Alicyclobacillus sp. SO9: one gene and its partner. The protein of the gene in region 2 interacts with the protein of the main gene of each other region in a pairwise test. Links are inferred from orthologs where the notes say so. Each region holds a gene or a part of one and is shown on either strand. Other genes may lie near its edges. The genes, in order: GI364_RS23330 and ftsZ.

The links.
Region 1: the proteins of ftsZ (region 2) and GI364_RS23330 interact in binary tests that used the Bacillus subtilis proteins (3 or more experiments, as listed by UniProt). The link is inferred for Alicyclobacillus sp. SO9 from one-to-one orthologs.

The regions. Positions count from the first base shown.
Region 1 is NZ_CP066339.1:4,991,487-5,000,318, reverse strand. What follows is about bases 2,707-5,560. They hold GI364_RS23330 (MGDG synthase family glycosyltransferase), read right to left. Parts: upstream 4,790-5,560; coding sequence 3,623-4,789; downstream 2,707-3,622. Other genes in these bases: upp (uracil phosphoribosyltransferase), read left to right, coding at 5,065-5,560; GI364_RS23335 (polysaccharide deacetylase family protein), read right to left, coding at 2,707-3,487. Also shown: GI364_RS25210 (hypothetical protein), read left to right, coding at 1-39; GI364_RS23345 (hypothetical protein), read right to left, coding at 30-362; GI364_RS23340 (ammonium transporter), read right to left, coding at 584-1,906; more of GI364_RS23335, read right to left, coding at 2,060-2,706; more of upp, read left to right, coding at 5,561-5,694; wecB (non-hydrolyzing UDP-N-acetylglucosamine 2-epimerase), read left to right, coding at 5,849-6,973; GI364_RS23315 (acetyl-CoA C-acetyltransferase), read left to right, coding at 8,704-8,832. UniProt on the Bacillus subtilis protein: Processive glucosyltransferase involved in the biosynthesis of both the bilayer- and non-bilayer-forming membrane glucolipids.
Region 2 is NZ_CP066339.1:2,221,029-2,229,809, reverse strand. The notes cover bases 84-2,886. They hold ftsZ (cell division protein FtsZ), read right to left. Parts: upstream 2,131-2,886; coding sequence 1,036-2,130; downstream 84-1,035. Other genes in these bases: ftsA (cell division protein FtsA), read right to left, coding at 2,276-2,886; GI364_RS10050 (sigma-E processing peptidase SpoIIGA), read right to left, coding at 84-848. Outside these bases: more of GI364_RS10050, read right to left, coding at 1-83; more of ftsA, read right to left, coding at 2,887-3,505; GI364_RS10035 (small basic family protein), read right to left, coding at 3,643-4,020; GI364_RS10030 (DUF881 domain-containing protein), read right to left, coding at 4,020-4,781; GI364_RS10025 (DUF881 domain-containing protein), read right to left, coding at 4,796-5,530; GI364_RS10020 (cell division protein FtsQ/DivIB), read right to left, coding at 5,533-6,324; murA (UDP-N-acetylglucosamine 1-carboxyvinyltransferase), read right to left, coding at 6,525-7,802; murB (UDP-N-acetylmuramate dehydrogenase), read right to left, coding at 7,808-8,728. UniProt on the Bacillus subtilis protein: Essential cell division protein that forms a contractile ring structure (Z ring) at the future cell division site. The regulation of the ring assembly controls the timing and the location of cell division.

The DNA of each region.
Region 1 (8,832 bases), 2.8 Mb from region 2 along the record:
CGCCAAATCAACCAGATACTTCGAGGGCACTATGCGTAGTATGGAATGGCCGGCAACCTAAAATGGCTCATCAAGGTATATGTTGCCGTCGATAAGTACTGGCGAAAAATGCTCAGCACCGCCAAACTGGCCCATTTCTCGAGGGTAAGTGGCCGGACCATCTCGATGAACTTTAACAACGCTGGGGATTGAAACGCATTTTTGCGCCGTACCAAGACAGCGGGGGCCTCATCGAATTGCTGAGTAAGTTTGTGAGTAGCTCGGAGCCTTGCTTGTACCGCTTGTTCCGCCTCAGACGAAGGTGAAACGTCAGCAGAGGGCGTCTTATTGAACCATATCGGGGGCTTTTCATCTGCGGACACGAGCATGCCCTGCACTGATTTCAGTACAGGGCAAAAGACGCCGCTCCGGTCGTAACAGTTCGTCGCAGTCGGTTGTAGTTGGTGTAGTTGGTGTAGTTGGTGTAGTTGGTGTAGTTGGTGTAGTTGGTGTAGTTGGGTTGTAGTTTGTACAGTCCGTTAGAGCCGGTGTCTAGACTGGCGGCGTCATGACGAAGGCAGTTTACCCGGGGAGCCAGCAAGCGCTACTCGCTGGCTTCTGAAGTCATGGCAGAGGCTTTGGCCATTTGTCGAGCTGCTGGTGTCGCGTGTTTTTGCCACTCGTGGCTGAAAACAACACCCAAGTCCACGTGTGTGGCCACCGTTCCGTGTGAACTCAAATCCAATCCGATTTCTTCTTCTTCGCGGCTCACTCGCAGGGGTACAAACAGATTGATAAGTTTCAGCGATCCGAATGTGGCACCGACCCCCCACAGGCTCACGACAACAGTTCCGAGCAGTTGAACACCGAGCAGATGCCAATGGCCGGTTGTTAAGAGGCCGCCTGTTTGTGCGAACAGGCCCACCATGACGGTGCCGAAGACACCGTTGACGCCGTGGACCGCGACTGCGCCGACGGGATCGTCCACGCCTATTTTCTCTACCCAGCCCGTAGCCCAAATCATCAGCACACCGGCAGCTGCGCCAATCACAAGCGCACTCCAGAATCCAACAAAGGCACAACCTGCTGTGATGGCAACCAGCCCCGCCAAGATGCCGTTAATCGTAGCACCGATATCCGCCTTATCTTCGCGGAACAGTGTATAGAGCATTGCCGCTCCGCCGCCTGCGATGGAAGCAAGCAGTGTATTCATCGCAATCTGCGAAATGTCAGCGGCCTGCGCGTTGAGCGTACTGCCGGCATTAAATCCAAACCAGCCAAACCATAAGACGAAGGTTCCGACAGCAGCCAACGGCAGGTTGCTGGGAGCGAAGGCCTGAGGCTTCTCACCTGTGCCAAATTTTCCGATTCGGGCACCAATCATGGATGCTGCAACCATGGCTGAAAAGCCTGCCATAGCGTGAATTACGGTCGATCCCGCAAAATCCTTCATCCCCATCTGCGCCAACCACCCGTGGTTGCCCCAAACCCAGTGTCCAGAGATAGGATAAATAATGGCTGTCATCAGCAACACGTACAGTACGTAAGCCTTGAAGTTCATCCGTTCTGCTACAGCGCCGCTGACAATACTGACAGCAGCCACTGTAAAGGCGGCTTGGAACAGCCAAAATGCCTGATGCGGAATGGTTGTCGGCAGATGGGAAAGAACACCCTGCATTGCGAAGCCGCTTGTGCCGATGAGCCCGAAGGCACTTTTTCCGAACATTAAACCAAATCCAATTAAGAAATATGCGAACACCCCAAAAATCAGGTCTGCGAATACTTTCATAATGATTGAAACGTGGTTCTTGGAGCGGATAAATCCCGCTTCTAGCAGCGCAAACCCACCTTCCATGAAAAAGATCATGGAAGCCGTCAGTACAACCCAAGTCGTATTCAATCCGGTGACAATGGACGGGTTTGGCATTTGGATTCCTCCACTCTTGAACATTGCAAAAATTCACTTGATGTGGTTTTAGTATGCCAAGGGGCATGTGGAGGAACAAGAGAATTTGTTAGAATACCTGACACGGAGCGCGGAGTAAGGGTTTTCACTCCGGTGAATCTGTTCTATATGGTGCTAAGTGGCAGCAGCTTTTCCGTATCTATCGATGAGTTCCTGCCGACTCATCCATACGTGCTTGACGTGAAGGCTTTGTCGCCCCTGTCTCAATCTGCGCACTCCGTCTGGGTGGTACAGGGCCATTAGGAAGCGCATATAGCGTTCCAAACGCCGCCTTTCCCGGTGGGAAGGTAGGTCTTCCACATGAAATCCAAGTGTTTCGATTCCCCGGTGGATCAAGGTAACTCCGGTAATTGCTTGAATATCGTGGTATGCAGGGTGATACTGCAACAAAGCTGCGAGACGTTGCAACCCGCGTCGAGTTTGTCTCAGACCTCCTATCAGCGACTTTGGGTTATCTGCTTGGGAAAGCATCGCCAGAGTTGTGTTTTGAAAGTGGAGGTCCAAAGCCGGCATACCATCGTGCAACAGGGCTTGCTTAGGCAGCAAGTGAGCAGCGTGATTTGCTGCAGCGGGGGTAGAGGTAGGGGGAGAAGCATGGGAAGGGGCAGAGGTAGGGGAAGGGGCAGAGGTGTATTGCCTCGGTCCGAATGACCATACGGTTCGGTTGAAGCGGAATATTTCATCCAGGCTTTCAATCTTGTACAACCGGGTAAAGCCCCATTCCACCAGCCTCCACACAAAAATCAATGATCGCCTTGGCAGAGGGTACGTTTTGTACAGAGAAGCTTTCGAGGCCGGTCTTGTTTCATGAAGTTTCTGATTGTGCAGATCACCCACCGTTTGAAAACTGTACTGCAGGGCCTGAATCGTCTCTATGGCTTCCGGCAAGGCTTCAATTGTACGGACGGGTGCGGCTTCGGCGCCGCCGGCATCATGACAAAGGATGATTGCTCCTGAACAGGCGCTGTTAATCATGTTATTTCTTACCGCGGTGCCGGTTTGCTTTTCCATCCAATCCATGGCCCTTCCGGACCACAAGACAGGCTTAAGCCCTGCTGCTCTTATGGCGAGTCTTGAGACCAACGAGAAGGCACCCCATGGTGGACGGTAAAACCGTACGGGTTGTCCGGTTAGATTTTCAAGTATCCTTTTCGACTCCCGAACGTCTTGAAAAACAGTGAACGGATTTTGTAACCATGCATGGCGATGTGTGCAGGAGTGAGATGCGATTTCGTGGCCCTCTCTAATCATTCGCTGGACCAGTGCAGGCTGTTGCAGGGCGTTTTCTGCTACCAGAAAAAACGTAGCTCTCACGTTGTAGTTTCTGAGGCAATCCAAGACGGCAGGTGTATAGCGTTCATCGGGACCGTCGTCGAAGGTGAGTGACACAGCGCGTACGGTACCATGTACGGCATCTAATCCTTTATAAAATGTGCCGATGTGAAGCCAGTGAAACAGGGCTTCAGGAAGCAATGCATAACACAGAAAGAGGCCAGCAAGAAGCGCCAGTATCAAAAGTGTAATGAGAGTAAGATGAGGCACCAGACAACCCTCCAGCAACGACCACCAGTTTTTCTACTGTCATTGTATTGTGCAGTGCTCCTGATGTGTCCAAAAGCCGCTGCACTCCTACCCCGGGACATACCCTGGGCATTACCTCGGTTCCTACCTTGGGACCTACCCCGGGAACGAGTACTGCGCTTGAACCTCCACTGCATCCGCCATGTTCATGAGCTCCGCTGCAATTTTACCTGCTGCGTTACGGCGGCGGATGAGCCGTGTCATGTGGCGCATTTTTTCGCGCTTCTGCGGGTTTTCCACCAACAAATCACGGAGTGCGTCTGTGACCTGGGGGCGAGTCTCAGCTAGTACAGCAACACCTGCAGATACCAAGTAGTCGGCGTTTTGCACTTCTTGTCCTGGGATGGGGCGGTATAACAGCATTGGCAATTCCATGGCCAGGGCTTCTGAAATGGTTAATCCACCGGCTTTGGTCAGTACGATATCGGAGACCCCCATCAACTCGTGAACGTCCTGCGTGAAGCCATAGACTTTTACGGTTTGTTTCGCGTTTGCAACGAGGCCGTCAATTTGTGCTTTCATCCTGTCGTTGCGCCCTGTGACTACAATCACTTGCACAGGTTTTGGATAGTTAAACAGCTCTTCGCAAATCAGATTGATATCGCCCATGATGCCGTAGGCACCGCCCATGACAAGGACTGTAGGCAGATTCTTGTCCAAACCGTATTTTTCCTGAAGACTCTTTCGGTCATAAGCAGCGTCAAAAGCAGGGCGAATGGGAATGCCGGTGACGGAAATGTTGCTGCGGCTTGTGCCGCGGCGGATGAGGCCTTGGCGAACGTGATCGGACCCAACAAAATATCGTGTCGTCAACGGATGGATCCACTGACTGTGAATGGCATGGTCTGTGATGATAGTCGCCAGCGGGACCTGTGTCCGTCGAAGTTGCTTCAAAAACGAAACGACTCCAGCTGGAATGGGGAACGTAGACAGCACAACATCCGGGTTGGACTCGGTCAGCAGACGTTCCAAAGCGTGTATGCCAACGGAGTTCAACTTCTTTTGAATCATGGAAGACGGAGATAGATTACTTGTACCTTTATAAAACCAGTCCCACAGCAAGGGTGCGAACTGGACACTTTTGAGATAACAGTATCTTGCAACGGAATCCAAAAGCGGATGAACCATTCGAACGAAGTCGACAATCACGACTTCGGTTTCCGGACTCTGCAACGACAGCGCATCGCGAACGGCGTACGCAGCCTGTTGATGACCTTCGCCGTAAGCGGCGGATAAAATGAGCAGCTTGGACAACTGAGCCACGCACCGGCACCTCTTTTCAAAATGGGATTGAGGGAGAGGTCGTCCGATCCTCGGGATTTCCAGACATGTACGACTACTAATGTCGGATTCAATTTACGAATTCGTCATTTCGTCTTTTCGTCATACTGTTGAATTTGGCAGACCACATTATATCACATGAGCACTTTCATTATCTCGAAAAAACGGACTTAAGCGCATTGTATTTTGGGACTTTTGTTATAATGACAGGGAGTTTATTTATTTCATGAAAATATACTGCGAAGGAGTGTGGGTGCGTGGGACAAGTCCATGTTCTGAAACACCCCCTGATTCAACACAAACTGACATATATACGGGACAAGGATACCGGAACTAAAGAGTTTCGAGCCTTGGTGCAAGAAGTCGCCATGCTCATGGCCTACGAAATTACCAGGGAACTGCCGCTGGCGGATGTAAGTGTGACTACGCCTGTCAGTGATGCCAAGACCCAGGTGATTGCCGGGAAGACACTTGCGCTAATCCCCGTTTTGAGAGCAGGATTGGGAATGTTGGATGGAATTCTGAACCTGATTCCGAATGCGAAGGTGGGGCATGTGGGATTATATCGCGATCCTGAGACGTTAGATCCCGTAGAATACTACTGCAAGCTTCCACAACACATGGAGGAACGGGATGCTATCGTTGTCGATCCGATGCTTGCAACAGGCGGATCGGCCAGCGCAGCCATTTCAGCCATTAAGAAAAGGGGAGCAGTTTCCGTCAAGCTCATGTGCCTTGTGGCAGCCCCCGAGGGAATTGAGAAGGTGAAGGCCAGTCACCCGGATGTCGATATCTATGTGGCTGCAGTTGATAAGGAGCTCAACAGTCACGGGTATATTGTTCCGGGCTTGGGCGATGCAGGCGATCGACTGTTTGGCACACGCTAATCGCTTGGACTGAACAAAGTAGAAACTGAGTTGAAGAGTTGAGTTGAAGAGTTGAGTTGAAGAGTTGAGTTGAAGAGTTGAGTTGAAGAGTTGAGTTGAAGAGTTGAGTCAAATCGAAGGAGGAAAGTGTGTGAATGCGTCTCCGTTGCGCGTCATGACAGTCTTTGGAACTCGTCCGGAAGCAGTGAAAATGGCACCCTTGGTTAAAGCGCTGGAGGCCGAACCCGATGTGGAATCACTTGTCTGTGTAACTGCTCAGCACCGTGAAATGCTCGATCAAGTGTTGCAGGTTTTTGAAATTAAACCAGACGATGACTTGGACATTATGGAACCTAATCAGTCTTTAGGGACCATTACCGCGAAGGCGCTTAAAGGAGTTGAGCCGGTCATTCGCGATCGAAAACCGGACATCGTACTGGTTCACGGCGATACGACCACGACATTTGCGGCCGCTCTGGCAGCTTTTTACCAATCTGTATCGATTGGCCACGTGGAAGCCGGACTCCGTACATATGACAAGTACAGTCCCTTCCCTGAAGAAATGAATCGTCAGTTGGCAGATGTACTCTGCGACATGTATTTTGCTCCCACTCAGTGGTCTGCAAAGAATCTTTGGAGTGAAGGGAAGCCCGCTGAGCGCGTGTTTGTTACCGGAAACACAGTGGTTGACGCAATGAAGACGACAGTTCAACCGGATTACGAGCACACCGTGTTGAATCAAATCCCATCTGAGTCTCGAATTATTTATATGACAGCTCACCGTCGCGAAAATTTCGGCGAAAAGTTGGAGAATTTGTGCCGCGCAGCGTTTCGCATTGTGGAACGGTTTGAGGACGTACATCTCATTTATCCAGTCCATCTGAATCCTAATGTGCGCGAAACAGCTTATCGTCTGCTTGGGAATCACCACCGAATTCACTTGATTGATCCGTTAGGCGTCATCGACAACCACAACTTCATGTCGAAGGCTACCCTCATTTTGAGCGACTCCGGCGGCATTCAGGAGGAAGCACCGAGTATGGGCGTGCCCGTGCTTGTTCTGCGCGATACAACAGAACGTCCTGAGGGCGTCACAGCTGGTACTTTAAAGCTGGTCGGTACCAATGAGGACGCGGTTGTGAGTGAGGCCACAAAGTTGTTGACTGATTCAAGTGCCTATCAGGACATGGCCCACAGGCAGAATCCCTACGGCGACGGCGAGGCCTCGAAACGGATTGTGGAGGCAATACTTTACCACTTCGGGCGGGGTCCGCGCCCGCAACCCTTTGTATACAAGTAGAGTCCGGCACGCACATCTGGTCGATGCATGCTACCCGCATCGGCATGGCTGAGACGCGGCTGGGGACAGGCTCGCGGCCCGGGGGTCGACTGGAGTGGCGGAGTCGAGTGAAGTGACACAGTGGAGGATAAGCGTTTGAGAAACGCTTATCTACATCATCTGCGGGTTCGCGCGGCGAATAGCGATCCGAGAAGAGCTTATCTGGCGGGCCACACCCGGCAGGCTCCGGATGCGGCCCCAGCCCAGCGGTCGAGTGCAGTGATGGAGTGGAGGATAAGCGTTTGAGAAACGCTTATTTACATCATCTGCGGTTTCGAGGGGCAAATAGCGATCCGAGAAGAGCTTATCGGTGGAAAAGCCGCTCTGAACAGGGGTGTCGGTAGCGGATAAGGATCCGGGAGGAGCTTATTTCGGCGAATTCGGGCCCGGGCGGTGCAATAGCGATCCGAGAAGAGCTTATCTGGCGGGCCACACCCGGCAGGCTCCGGATGCGGCCCCAGCCCAGCGGTCGAGTGCAGTGATGGAGTGGAGGATAAGCGTTTGAGAAACGCTTATTTACATCATCTGCGGTTTCGCGGGGCAAATAGCGATCCGAGAAGAGCTTATCGGTGGAAAAGCCGCTCTGAACAGGGGTGTCGGTAGCGGATAAGGATCCGGGAGGAGCTTATTTTGGCGAATTCGGGCCCGGGCAGTGGAATAGCGATCCGAGAGGAGCTTATCTGGCGTCCCGTCCCGCCCCCCAGCCCACACCCGGCAGGCTCCGGATGCGGCCCCAGCCCAGCGGTCGAGTGCAGTGATGGAGTGGAGGATAAGCGTTTGAGAAACGCTTATTTACATCATCTGCGGTTTCGCGGGGCAAATAGCGATCCGAGAAGAGCTTATCGGTGGAAAAGCCACTCTGAACAGGGGTGTCGGTAGCGGATAAGGATCCGGGAGGAGCTTATTTCGGCGAATTCGGGCCCGGGCGGTGCAATAGCGATCCGAGAAGAGCTTATCTGGCGTCCCGCCCCCCACCCCGCACCCGGCAGGCCTTCGGATGCGGCCCCAGCCCAGCGGGCGAGCGCAGTGACACAGTGGAGGATAAGCGTTTGAGAAACGCTTATCTACATCATCTGCGGGTTCGCGCGGCGAATAGCGATCCGAGAAGAGCTTATCGGTGGGAAAGCTGCTCTGAACAGGGGTGTAGGTAGCGGATAAGGATCCGGGAGGAGCTTATTTTGGCGAATTCGGGCCTGGGCGGTGGAATAGCGATCCGAGAGGAGCTTATCTGGCGTCCCGTCCCGCCCCCCACCCCACACCCGGCAGGCTCCGGATGCGGCCCCAGTCCAGCGGGCGAGTGCGGTGACACAGTGGAGGATAAGCGTTTCAGAAACGCTTATCTACATCATCTGCGGATGTAAAATAGTTTGCCATCAAATCGTTGCTTTTTCGCCGTTGGGAGAAGTGTGGAAAGTGTTGGTTTATCCGCTTTTCCCTGATAATATGAAAGTGCTTACACCTCTCTGCGCAGGTCAGGGCCCCCATCAAACCGCGGCAGTGCTTCACGATGGAGGTGCTTGACGATGCAGGTGACAGATGATGGATCTCATTGTGCTCTGGTCAAATGCGTCGCAGAGACTGTTACTGGGGCAATCATTTTTCAACAATCGCTTTTTCAAAACGTACCTTTTATACTTTCAGCAGCATCCTTTTCACAGCGAATTCAAGACATTTAAAAGGGGAGAAGCCACATGGGCAAGGAAGCGGTTATTGTGAGTGCAGTGCGAACACCGGTTGGCAGTTTTAACGGTGCGCTGTCACCTTTGTCCGCACCAGCTATGGGTGCCATTGTCATTAAGGAGGCCTTGCAAAGGGCGAAC
Region 2 (8,781 bases):
TGCGCTGCAAACAGACATTCAGATATTCCTGAGACTTCGACTCCGTTTCGTTCCAACTCAACCTTATCAGGACGTATGCCAACCGTGATTTGGGACGCACCTCCAGCTCCACGAAACGGAATCATTGCAATTCTTTGTTGATACCCATCCATTGATTGTCTCGATACTGCCGTTACCACGTCAGTTCCCTTGTTGACCATGTTTTGAAAGTCATCTGGAAACAGCTTTAGCCAAATGTCCTGGTCAAGCAGGCAAACAGGTCTTCGCGACAGCGGATCACGAAGTTGATTCCCTGTATCCGCTAAACCTGTGAAACAAATTTTTCGTTGAAACAGAGTCACCTGCACCTCATAGAGACTGTTTGCCTGCGTCTTTACTGCTTTGACCCTGTTCAAAGTAAATCGAAGGGTGCCATAACCCACTGGAATGGCCACAATTAAGGCTAGACCCTGAAGGCTTGAACTGAAGGCCAGTTGACTACCGTTCACAACGGTGCCTGAACCAAGCGATGTTCCGGGAATCGCAAAGTTCAAGGCAATTGCAGCCCCGGCAAAAACAAAGGACACAAGATAAAACAGGACTGACATACGAAGCAGTTCGAGCCAGTTGCGACAGGGTATTGCAAGTCCGACCATGAGCAGAGAAACAATCGCTTTGCCGGGCCATGTGGTCAGCAATGAGAGTGGTGGGAAAAACAAGAGCAAAGCGTAGAGTGACCCAAGCAGACCTCCAGCAGAGACTCTCCACATCCGAAGCGGCCGTTTCGCAACCCAACTTGTTGTCATTAGCAGTACTGTGTCCATGACGAGATTGACAATCCAGACGACGTCAATGTACACCACTGGCACTGTCATCACCCCGCAACCGGCGGATGGTCACAGTATAGTTTATCTATATTACAAAGCCTGTCGGAACTTGACTAAAACCTAGTATTCTTTTTGTTGAAAAAGAGGAGATTAAGACAGAAAAAGCGCGTCCATATCTGACGCGCTGCACTGGTGTATGTTATGGGGCAGCTTACGAAGAGCAAAGCCTTTATTTGTCGCGACCAAAGCGCCCTTCTTTTCTGCGAAGAAAGGCTGGAACATCCCACTGGTTGTTACTTTGAACTGAAGCTGTATTGTCAAACACGCTTGACCGCTGTCGAGGCTGAGTAGCAGCAACTTCACTGTTCGCCTGCATCTCAAAACCGGTCGCAATCACGGTCACTACAATCTCATCTTCAAGTTCCGGATTAATGTTGGCACCAAAAATCATGTTTACTTCTTGATCGGCGGCGGAAGATACGATATCGGCAGACTCGTTGACTTCCCACAGACTCAGATTGTTTCCGCCTGAGATATGCATGAGCACACCGTGCGCTCCATCTATCGAAGTCTCCAACAGCGGACTGCTAATGGCCTTTTGCGCCGCTTCCGTGGCCCGGTTTTCGCCGCTGGCCACACCGATTCCCATCAACGCAGAGCCTCGCTCTGTCATAATTGCCTTCACATCCGCAAAGTCTACGTTAATCAGACCTGGAACTGCAATGAGATCGGAGATACCCGACACGCCTTGGCGCAGTACATTGTCTGCTTCCTTAAAAGCTTCCACCACTGGTGTATTTCGGTCCACAATCTCAAGCAATCTGTCATTGGGAATGACAATCAGGGTATCCACTTTTTCCTTCAGGTTGGCGACACCGGCTTCTGCCTGCATCATTCGGCGTCGCTGTTCAAAGCGAAATGGCTTTGTTACAACCCCCACCGTAAGGGCACCCAGTTCCCTTGCAATTTCAGCAATAATGGGGGCTGCACCCGTTCCTGTTCCACCGCCCATGCCGGCCGTCACAAAAACCATGTCGGCACCTTTAAGAGAATTCATTAAGAGCTCCCGGCTCTCCTCAGCTGCCTTCTTTCCGATTTCCGGATTGGCACCTGCCCCTAAGCCCCTTGTGACTTTCTCTCCAATCTGGAGATGAGTCTGTGCTTTAGAGAGTTGCAACGCCTGAGCATCCGTATTTACTACAATGAAGTCGACACCTTCGATGCCGGATTCAATCATTCTGTTCACAGCGTTGCATCCGCCGCCGCCAACGCCAACGACTTTAATTTTTGCCAATGAATCGACTTCCATGTCAAATTCCAACATTGCTGCTCCTCCTCATGCCTCATGGTTCCAAACGAAGCAGGTTTTCAGGCGTGAATTTTTGCAGCGAATACAGCCTGACACCATCAATGTCTATCTTTGCAAGAGGTTGTCCCGACAGCGGATCCTACTCTGTTGGACACTCACCTTAAATAAAATCCTTAAACCAATCCTTGATGCGGGTCAGCCAACTTCCACCCGTCTGCGTTGGGCGCATATGAGGCGCCGCTTCGGTCTGAGCACTGCGCGAATGTGAGCGCAGGGTATACGCCAAGACCCCTACCCCATTTACATATGAAGCGTCCCTAACTCCGAGAAAATCAGGAATTGCAACCCGTGTAGCCGACTGCAGTTCTTCACTTGCCAACTCCCCTGCACCGGGCATTGACATGACTCCTCCGTGGAATACATACCCGCTGGGGAGTTCGTGACTAAACCCCATCTTTTCAACCTCTCTCATGACGAGGCTAAAAATCTCTTGCATGCGAGGTTCAATAATTGTGGCCAAGTCGTACTGGGAAAACTCCGTATCCTGGTTGCTTCCTATTCGCGGAATCTGGAATGTCTCAGAGTCTGACGCTTGAGACAGAAGGGCATGCCCGTACTGCAGCTTTATCTGTTCCGCGACTTCCGTCTGTGTGCGCAACCCAATGGCAATATCATGTGTTACGTAGTCTCCACCCATCTCAATGATGGATGAACCAGCTAACACCCCATTATTAAAAACAGATATAGAGGTTTGTCCAGCCCCTACATCCACTAATGCAACACCCAAATTTCGCTCATCTTGAGATAGGGCGACGTGCGCAGCTGCTAATGGCTGCAGGACTAAATTTGCAACTTCAATGCCTGCCTTTTCTACACATCGCACGACATTATGTATCGCCGTACGGCTTCCGGTAATCAGATAGGCTTCCACTTCAAGGCGTACACCGAGCATACCCCTCGGATCCATAATTCCTCTAAGACCATCAACAACAAATTCTTTCGGCACAACGTCAATAATTTCCCGCTCTGGAGGCAAAGCTACCACACGCGCCTGCTGTAAGACCCGTTCAATGTCCTCTTCACCGATTTCCCTGTCTGAGGAAGACACTGCAACGACGCCATGGCTGTCCAGCAGTTGTATATGGTTGCCAGTAATGCCGACATAGGCTGAGGTAATGTGAACCCCGACCATACGCTCGGCGTGATCGACCGCCTCACGGATTGATTCAACTGTCAAATCTATGTCCACTATAGACCCGTGACGGATTCCTTCACCGGAAGCCGATCCGACGCCAATGACGTTCATTGTGCTGCCATTTTGCTCTCCGATTATGGCTCGAACCTTCGAAGTGCCGATGTCTAAACTTACGATGTATTCTCCTTTGGCCAAGCGCGTGGCACCTCCCTAGTGCGCCAAGTACACAAACATTTCCTAGGTGTAATTCCACAGCAGTTTGCTCATTCCTCTTTTTCGACAAAACTTTTTCCGCAAAAATGAGAATTTCAGAGACTGTAAAATTTGGTATCTCACGACGTCGGCTTGTCCGCTGCAGACTGATCGCTGTGGCGGTGGTTGACCTTGTTAAACATGATGCGACGAATGATTGCGATGTTCTGAAACATTCTTACACCAAACGCGACGACTGCAGCCAAATACAAGTCAACGCTAAGTTGATTCCCGATATAAGCCAACAGCGCAGCCACAATGGCATTGAAGAAAAATCCCGTAATAAATACAAACCCATCGAAATTCTTTTCAAGACTCGCTTTTATGCCACCAAAAACCGTATCAAGGGATGCAAGAATGGCAATTGAAAGATAGCTTGACAAAGCGGGAGGAATATTCACATTGCTGACCAAGCCGATACCAACGCCAATAACCAGTCCCAAAACGGGCAGCCATATCACTGTCCCGTCACCTCCTTTGCATATTTTCCAGGCATTTCACCGTGGTAGGCCGGTACAGTCAAGTGCTTTGAACTGTCAATCACGCAGGATTCAGCGTAAGAGGTCTTTAACAACTGAACTACATTCTCCGCGACCAAAATGGCTTTCATTCTGCTTGTATTCCCAATCGCTGTAATCGTAAACGGAGCTATCATCGGGCTGTAGTTGACATCCACTGTGTTGTATCCGCCATTCTGTGTCTGAACGATGTCGCGGATGGCAGATGTGGTAACCAGCCGTTGCGTATTCCCATTGTATCCGCTGATGCTGATTGCATTTGCCCCCTGTGAATACAGCAAATTCACAATATAGGATAAAACAAATTGCGGGTCAAAGGTCGGGTGATCTTGTGAAAAGTTTGACAAACCAGGGTTTGACTGTAAGGTGATTGTGATTCCTGCACCTGATTGTGACGTGAGGCCGGCAGCTGCCTTGACTTGCTTCGCATCCTTCAACAAAGCCTGCCGCTTACTTTTCCAGTTCGATCCCGTTGCCTGATACTGCGCCACTTGCGCCTTTGCCTTGGAAATTTGCTGACTTAGCAATTCATTTGTCTTCTGTTGCTGTGATATCTGTGTCATCAAATGCAAGTAGTCAGACGCGCTGCCCTTGGATTTTTTCACTGACAACGTGGATATTTGAACGGTTGTCATAAATCCGAGCAACAAGCACACTACCGTCATCGTCAACGCAAATGTCCGCTTTTGCGACTTCGTCACGACCTCTTCATCTCCTAATTTCCGTTTGCTGTAGGAAGCGGTGTAATCGTCGTACCTGTGTAAGCTGGAAGTTTCAAAGACTGTGACGTTTGAATTGGCGAGACGTTCAAGTTGTCTTTATTGCGCAGTGCATCGATTTCACCGTTCGGCATATTCAAGGCTCTCTCCAGGGTTCGGGGGTCGCCTATGGCTTCTACTTTAAACGGGGCCGTAATCTGGTTGTTATTGACCGTTACAACCGGACCGCCGCAAAAGATACCAGACGTTGAGACAAACCTCACACCATTGATAGCGACTGCTTCGGAGCCCGCCGCAAACAGTTCATTGACCAGTTGCCGCATATACCAGTCATGGGCAATGTAGTTTTCCGGGTTCTTACCGGGAGGAGGGTTTCCGTCTGTAACAGTCAAGACGATACCTGCCCCCTTGACTGCCGTTGTGCCCGCAAGAATTCGAGCCGCGTCCAATTGACGTGACAGTTGTTGCAACTGCTGGTTATTACCAGCCGCCTGTTTTTCAAAATGTGTCAATTGCGTTGTGGTTACTGCCAACTGCTTTTGTTCCTGCTGACCGACCTTTTGCAATAAATTGTACTTTTGCGCCAGCGCCTTAATCCGCTTCTGACTTGGGTTTACAGCACTCGTCAACTGCCGTGATTGAGACGATTGCTCATACTGAACGGAAATCATGAAACCGAGGACAATGGAGACTAGGGTCAGGGAGACAGCTAGTTTTGATTTGGTCGTCAATCTTATCCGTGCCCCTTTCTACCTTTTGCAAACGGAGTGTAACTATAAGGCGGTTGCCCTGTCATATCCACCAGGCCTGGAGGATAGTGTTTGGACAAAAAGTAATGAACGGCAGTTTGAACATTTGGTAACTGTTGTTTGAGATTCTGCACCGTGAGATTCACTTCGTAGCCATTGTCCATGTACAAGGAAACTGTTCCAAGACTATCCACTTTGATTTGCGAGATATGCTGAATTTGTGCCCCCTGTAATGTAGACAACACTCGGCACAGTTTTGTTACATTAGGATTCGCAACAGGTTGTCCCAATTTCACCTTTGTTTTCATATTTGAAGGAATCACGACAGGACGCGAAAAGCCTTCACCGTTCTTGTGGATGCTATATACGGTTCCGTCAGCTAACAGGTTGTAAAAAGTCCCTTTTTCCTGCAAAATCGCAACCAGTTGCTTCTGAGAAATTTGCAAGTGTACGGTTCCTTGCAGGAATTTAGTCGTCACAGCGACCTTTTTCACCAACGGCTCATTCTTCTTAATCGATGCCGCAATCGCTTTAGGGTTCACTTGCCACAAGCTCATACCCTTTTTCACAACGGCAGCCTTTAGCAGCTTACTTGACGCAATTGAAGTATTCCCGGAGACCGTGATTTCACGTACACGTGTCAGAGGGGATTCCAGAAAAACAACTACGCCCAAGATAAGAAAAAACAAAACAACCAACACACGGTTCCGATGCTTTCGACGGAGACGCTGTTGTTCTCTTAGATCCCGTGGTGAACCGAGGTTCTGTGAATTCAAGATTGTCCCTCCAAAGGCCTCTTCGTCGAAATGATAGATTGTCATTTGTATCAACACTTAGTCTATCTCAAGTATAGTATTTTACTCCATAACACAGATTGGCGAAAGTCTATTCATTCACTTTTTGCAAAGAAAAAGTCAGACGGCCTCAGGCAAAGAGGCAATCTGACTTTTTCGGTATATAGACACCGTCGTCCGCCTTAGGGCATGCTCATTCCGGCTTCTTCAGACTCGACCCGGCGAATATCTGCCTGCAAGTCTCGCAAATACGTGTCGAGCTGTTGGTAACCACGGTCGAGATGATGGAGACCGTGAATTTTTGTTGTCCCCTCTGCTAACAGACCTGCCACAACCAAGGCTGCACCGCCCCTCAAGTCGGTTGCTTCCACCTCCGCGCCGGAGAGCTGCTCGACTCCTCGAATCAAGGAAGTTCGGCCGTCTACCCGAATGTCTGCACCCATCCGAATGAGTTCTCCAACATGCTTGAAACGCGCCTCAAACACATCTTCACGAATGAATGTGCTGCCATGCGCTGCAGCCATCAGCGCCATCATTGGAGCCTGCAGGTCTGTGGGGAAGCCCGGATACGGCGCCGTTCGAATTTCAGCCGCCTTGAGCTGTTTCGGACCTCGCACCCACATTTGGTCTCCGTCAATATCTATCTTCGTTCCAGCGTCTCGCAGTTTGCTGATAAGAGCGCCCAAATGCAGAGGTTCGCAGCCCTCGATATGAATACTCCCCTGCGTAGCCGCGGCGGCAATCATCCATGTGCCTGTGACAATTCGGTCGGGAATCACCCGGTACGTGGAGCCCTTTAAATGGTGCACACCTCGAATCCGAATGGTATCTTCCCCTGCTCCTTCAATCTGTGCTCCGCAGGTTTTGAGAAAGTTGGCCAGATCTACCACTTCCGGCTCTCTTGCGACGTTTTCGAGCACAGTTTCACCGTCAGCGAGAACTGCCGCCATTATCAGATTTTCCGTAGCACCAACGCTTGGGAAATCCAACGTAATACTGGTGCCTTTCAGTCTGTTTGAGACACAGTTTACTGTACCATGCTGTTCTTGAATAACCGCACCGAGCAGCCTCATCCCGCGCAGATGATAATCAATCGGCCTCTGCCCAATCACGCAACCGCCTGGTTTGGAAACTGTTACTTCCCCAAAACGCGCCAGCAACGGGCCCATTAAGAAAATCGACGACCTCATTTTGCGCATCAAATGCAGCGGAACGTCGGTCTTTGTAATGTGGCTTGCATCGATATACAGCGTCTGGCCCAACCGTTTCACTCCCGCACCCAAGTGACGCAGAATGTCGAGCATAACGTGTATATCTTCGAGATTTGGCACTTCGAACAATTCGCAGGTGCCTTCCGTCATCACCGTTGCCGCCAAAATCGGCAGTGCTGCGTTTTTTGCACCGTAAACTCTTGTGGTCCCCTCAAGCGGCCGACCTCCGCGGATCTCCAATACGTCCACACCCGTCACCTCCCGGAGGCGGGTTCACCTATAATCCGAACCTCGGTCTCCAAGTGAATGTTGAACTGGTTTGCAACGGTTTCCTGGACATGATTCATAAGCCAGAGCACATCACGGGCCGTGGCATGACCAAGGTTGACAATAAAGTTTGCATGCTTCTCGCTAATTTGTGCATCCCCGCGCCGCAGCCCCTTTAGTCCCGCCGTTTCAATCAAACGTGCGGAATAGTTTCCCGGCGGATTTCGAAAGACGGAGCCGCAATTCGGTTGAGACAAGGGTTGCGTAGCGGCTCTTCTGACGGACCACCTCTTAACTTCCTGCAAAAGCGGCTGGCCGTTCCCCGGCTCAAGATTAAAGCAGGCTGTTACCACCACCATGGGATTATCTTTCAAAATGCTGTAGCGGTAATCGAACTGAAGATCAGCATTTGTGAAATGATGAACCCTGCCCTCGGAGTCCATCGCATCAGCCCATTCCAACACCTCTCTCACTTCACCGCCGTGGGCTCCTGCGTTCATCATAACGGCACCGCCAACTGAACCGGGTATACCAGTGGCAAACTCTAGTCCCTGAAGGTCATTTCGAAGTGAAATGTTGGCAGCTGATACAAACGAACGTCCAGCTTGTGCAATCACTTTCGTTCCCTGTACACTGATATCGGCAAACGCTCCGCCCATGTGAAGCACCAAACCACGGACACCGCCATCCTGCACAAGGACGTTCGATCCCTTTCCAATGACCGTCCAAGGCAGCCCAAGGTCCGAGGCAGCCTGAAGCGCCCCGCGAAGTTCCTGCACACTTGCAGGAGCCACAAGGACGTCCGCTAAGCCCCCGATTCTCCACGTCGTGTAGCGGGCCAGGGGTTCGTGAAACTTCACGTGTTCAACGTTGCGTTTGCTAAATGCCTCTGTAACATGTGTCTTCATTGTAACCTCCACGACCTACGTATCCTGCCCAGGTCCGTGTAGCATCCTATGGC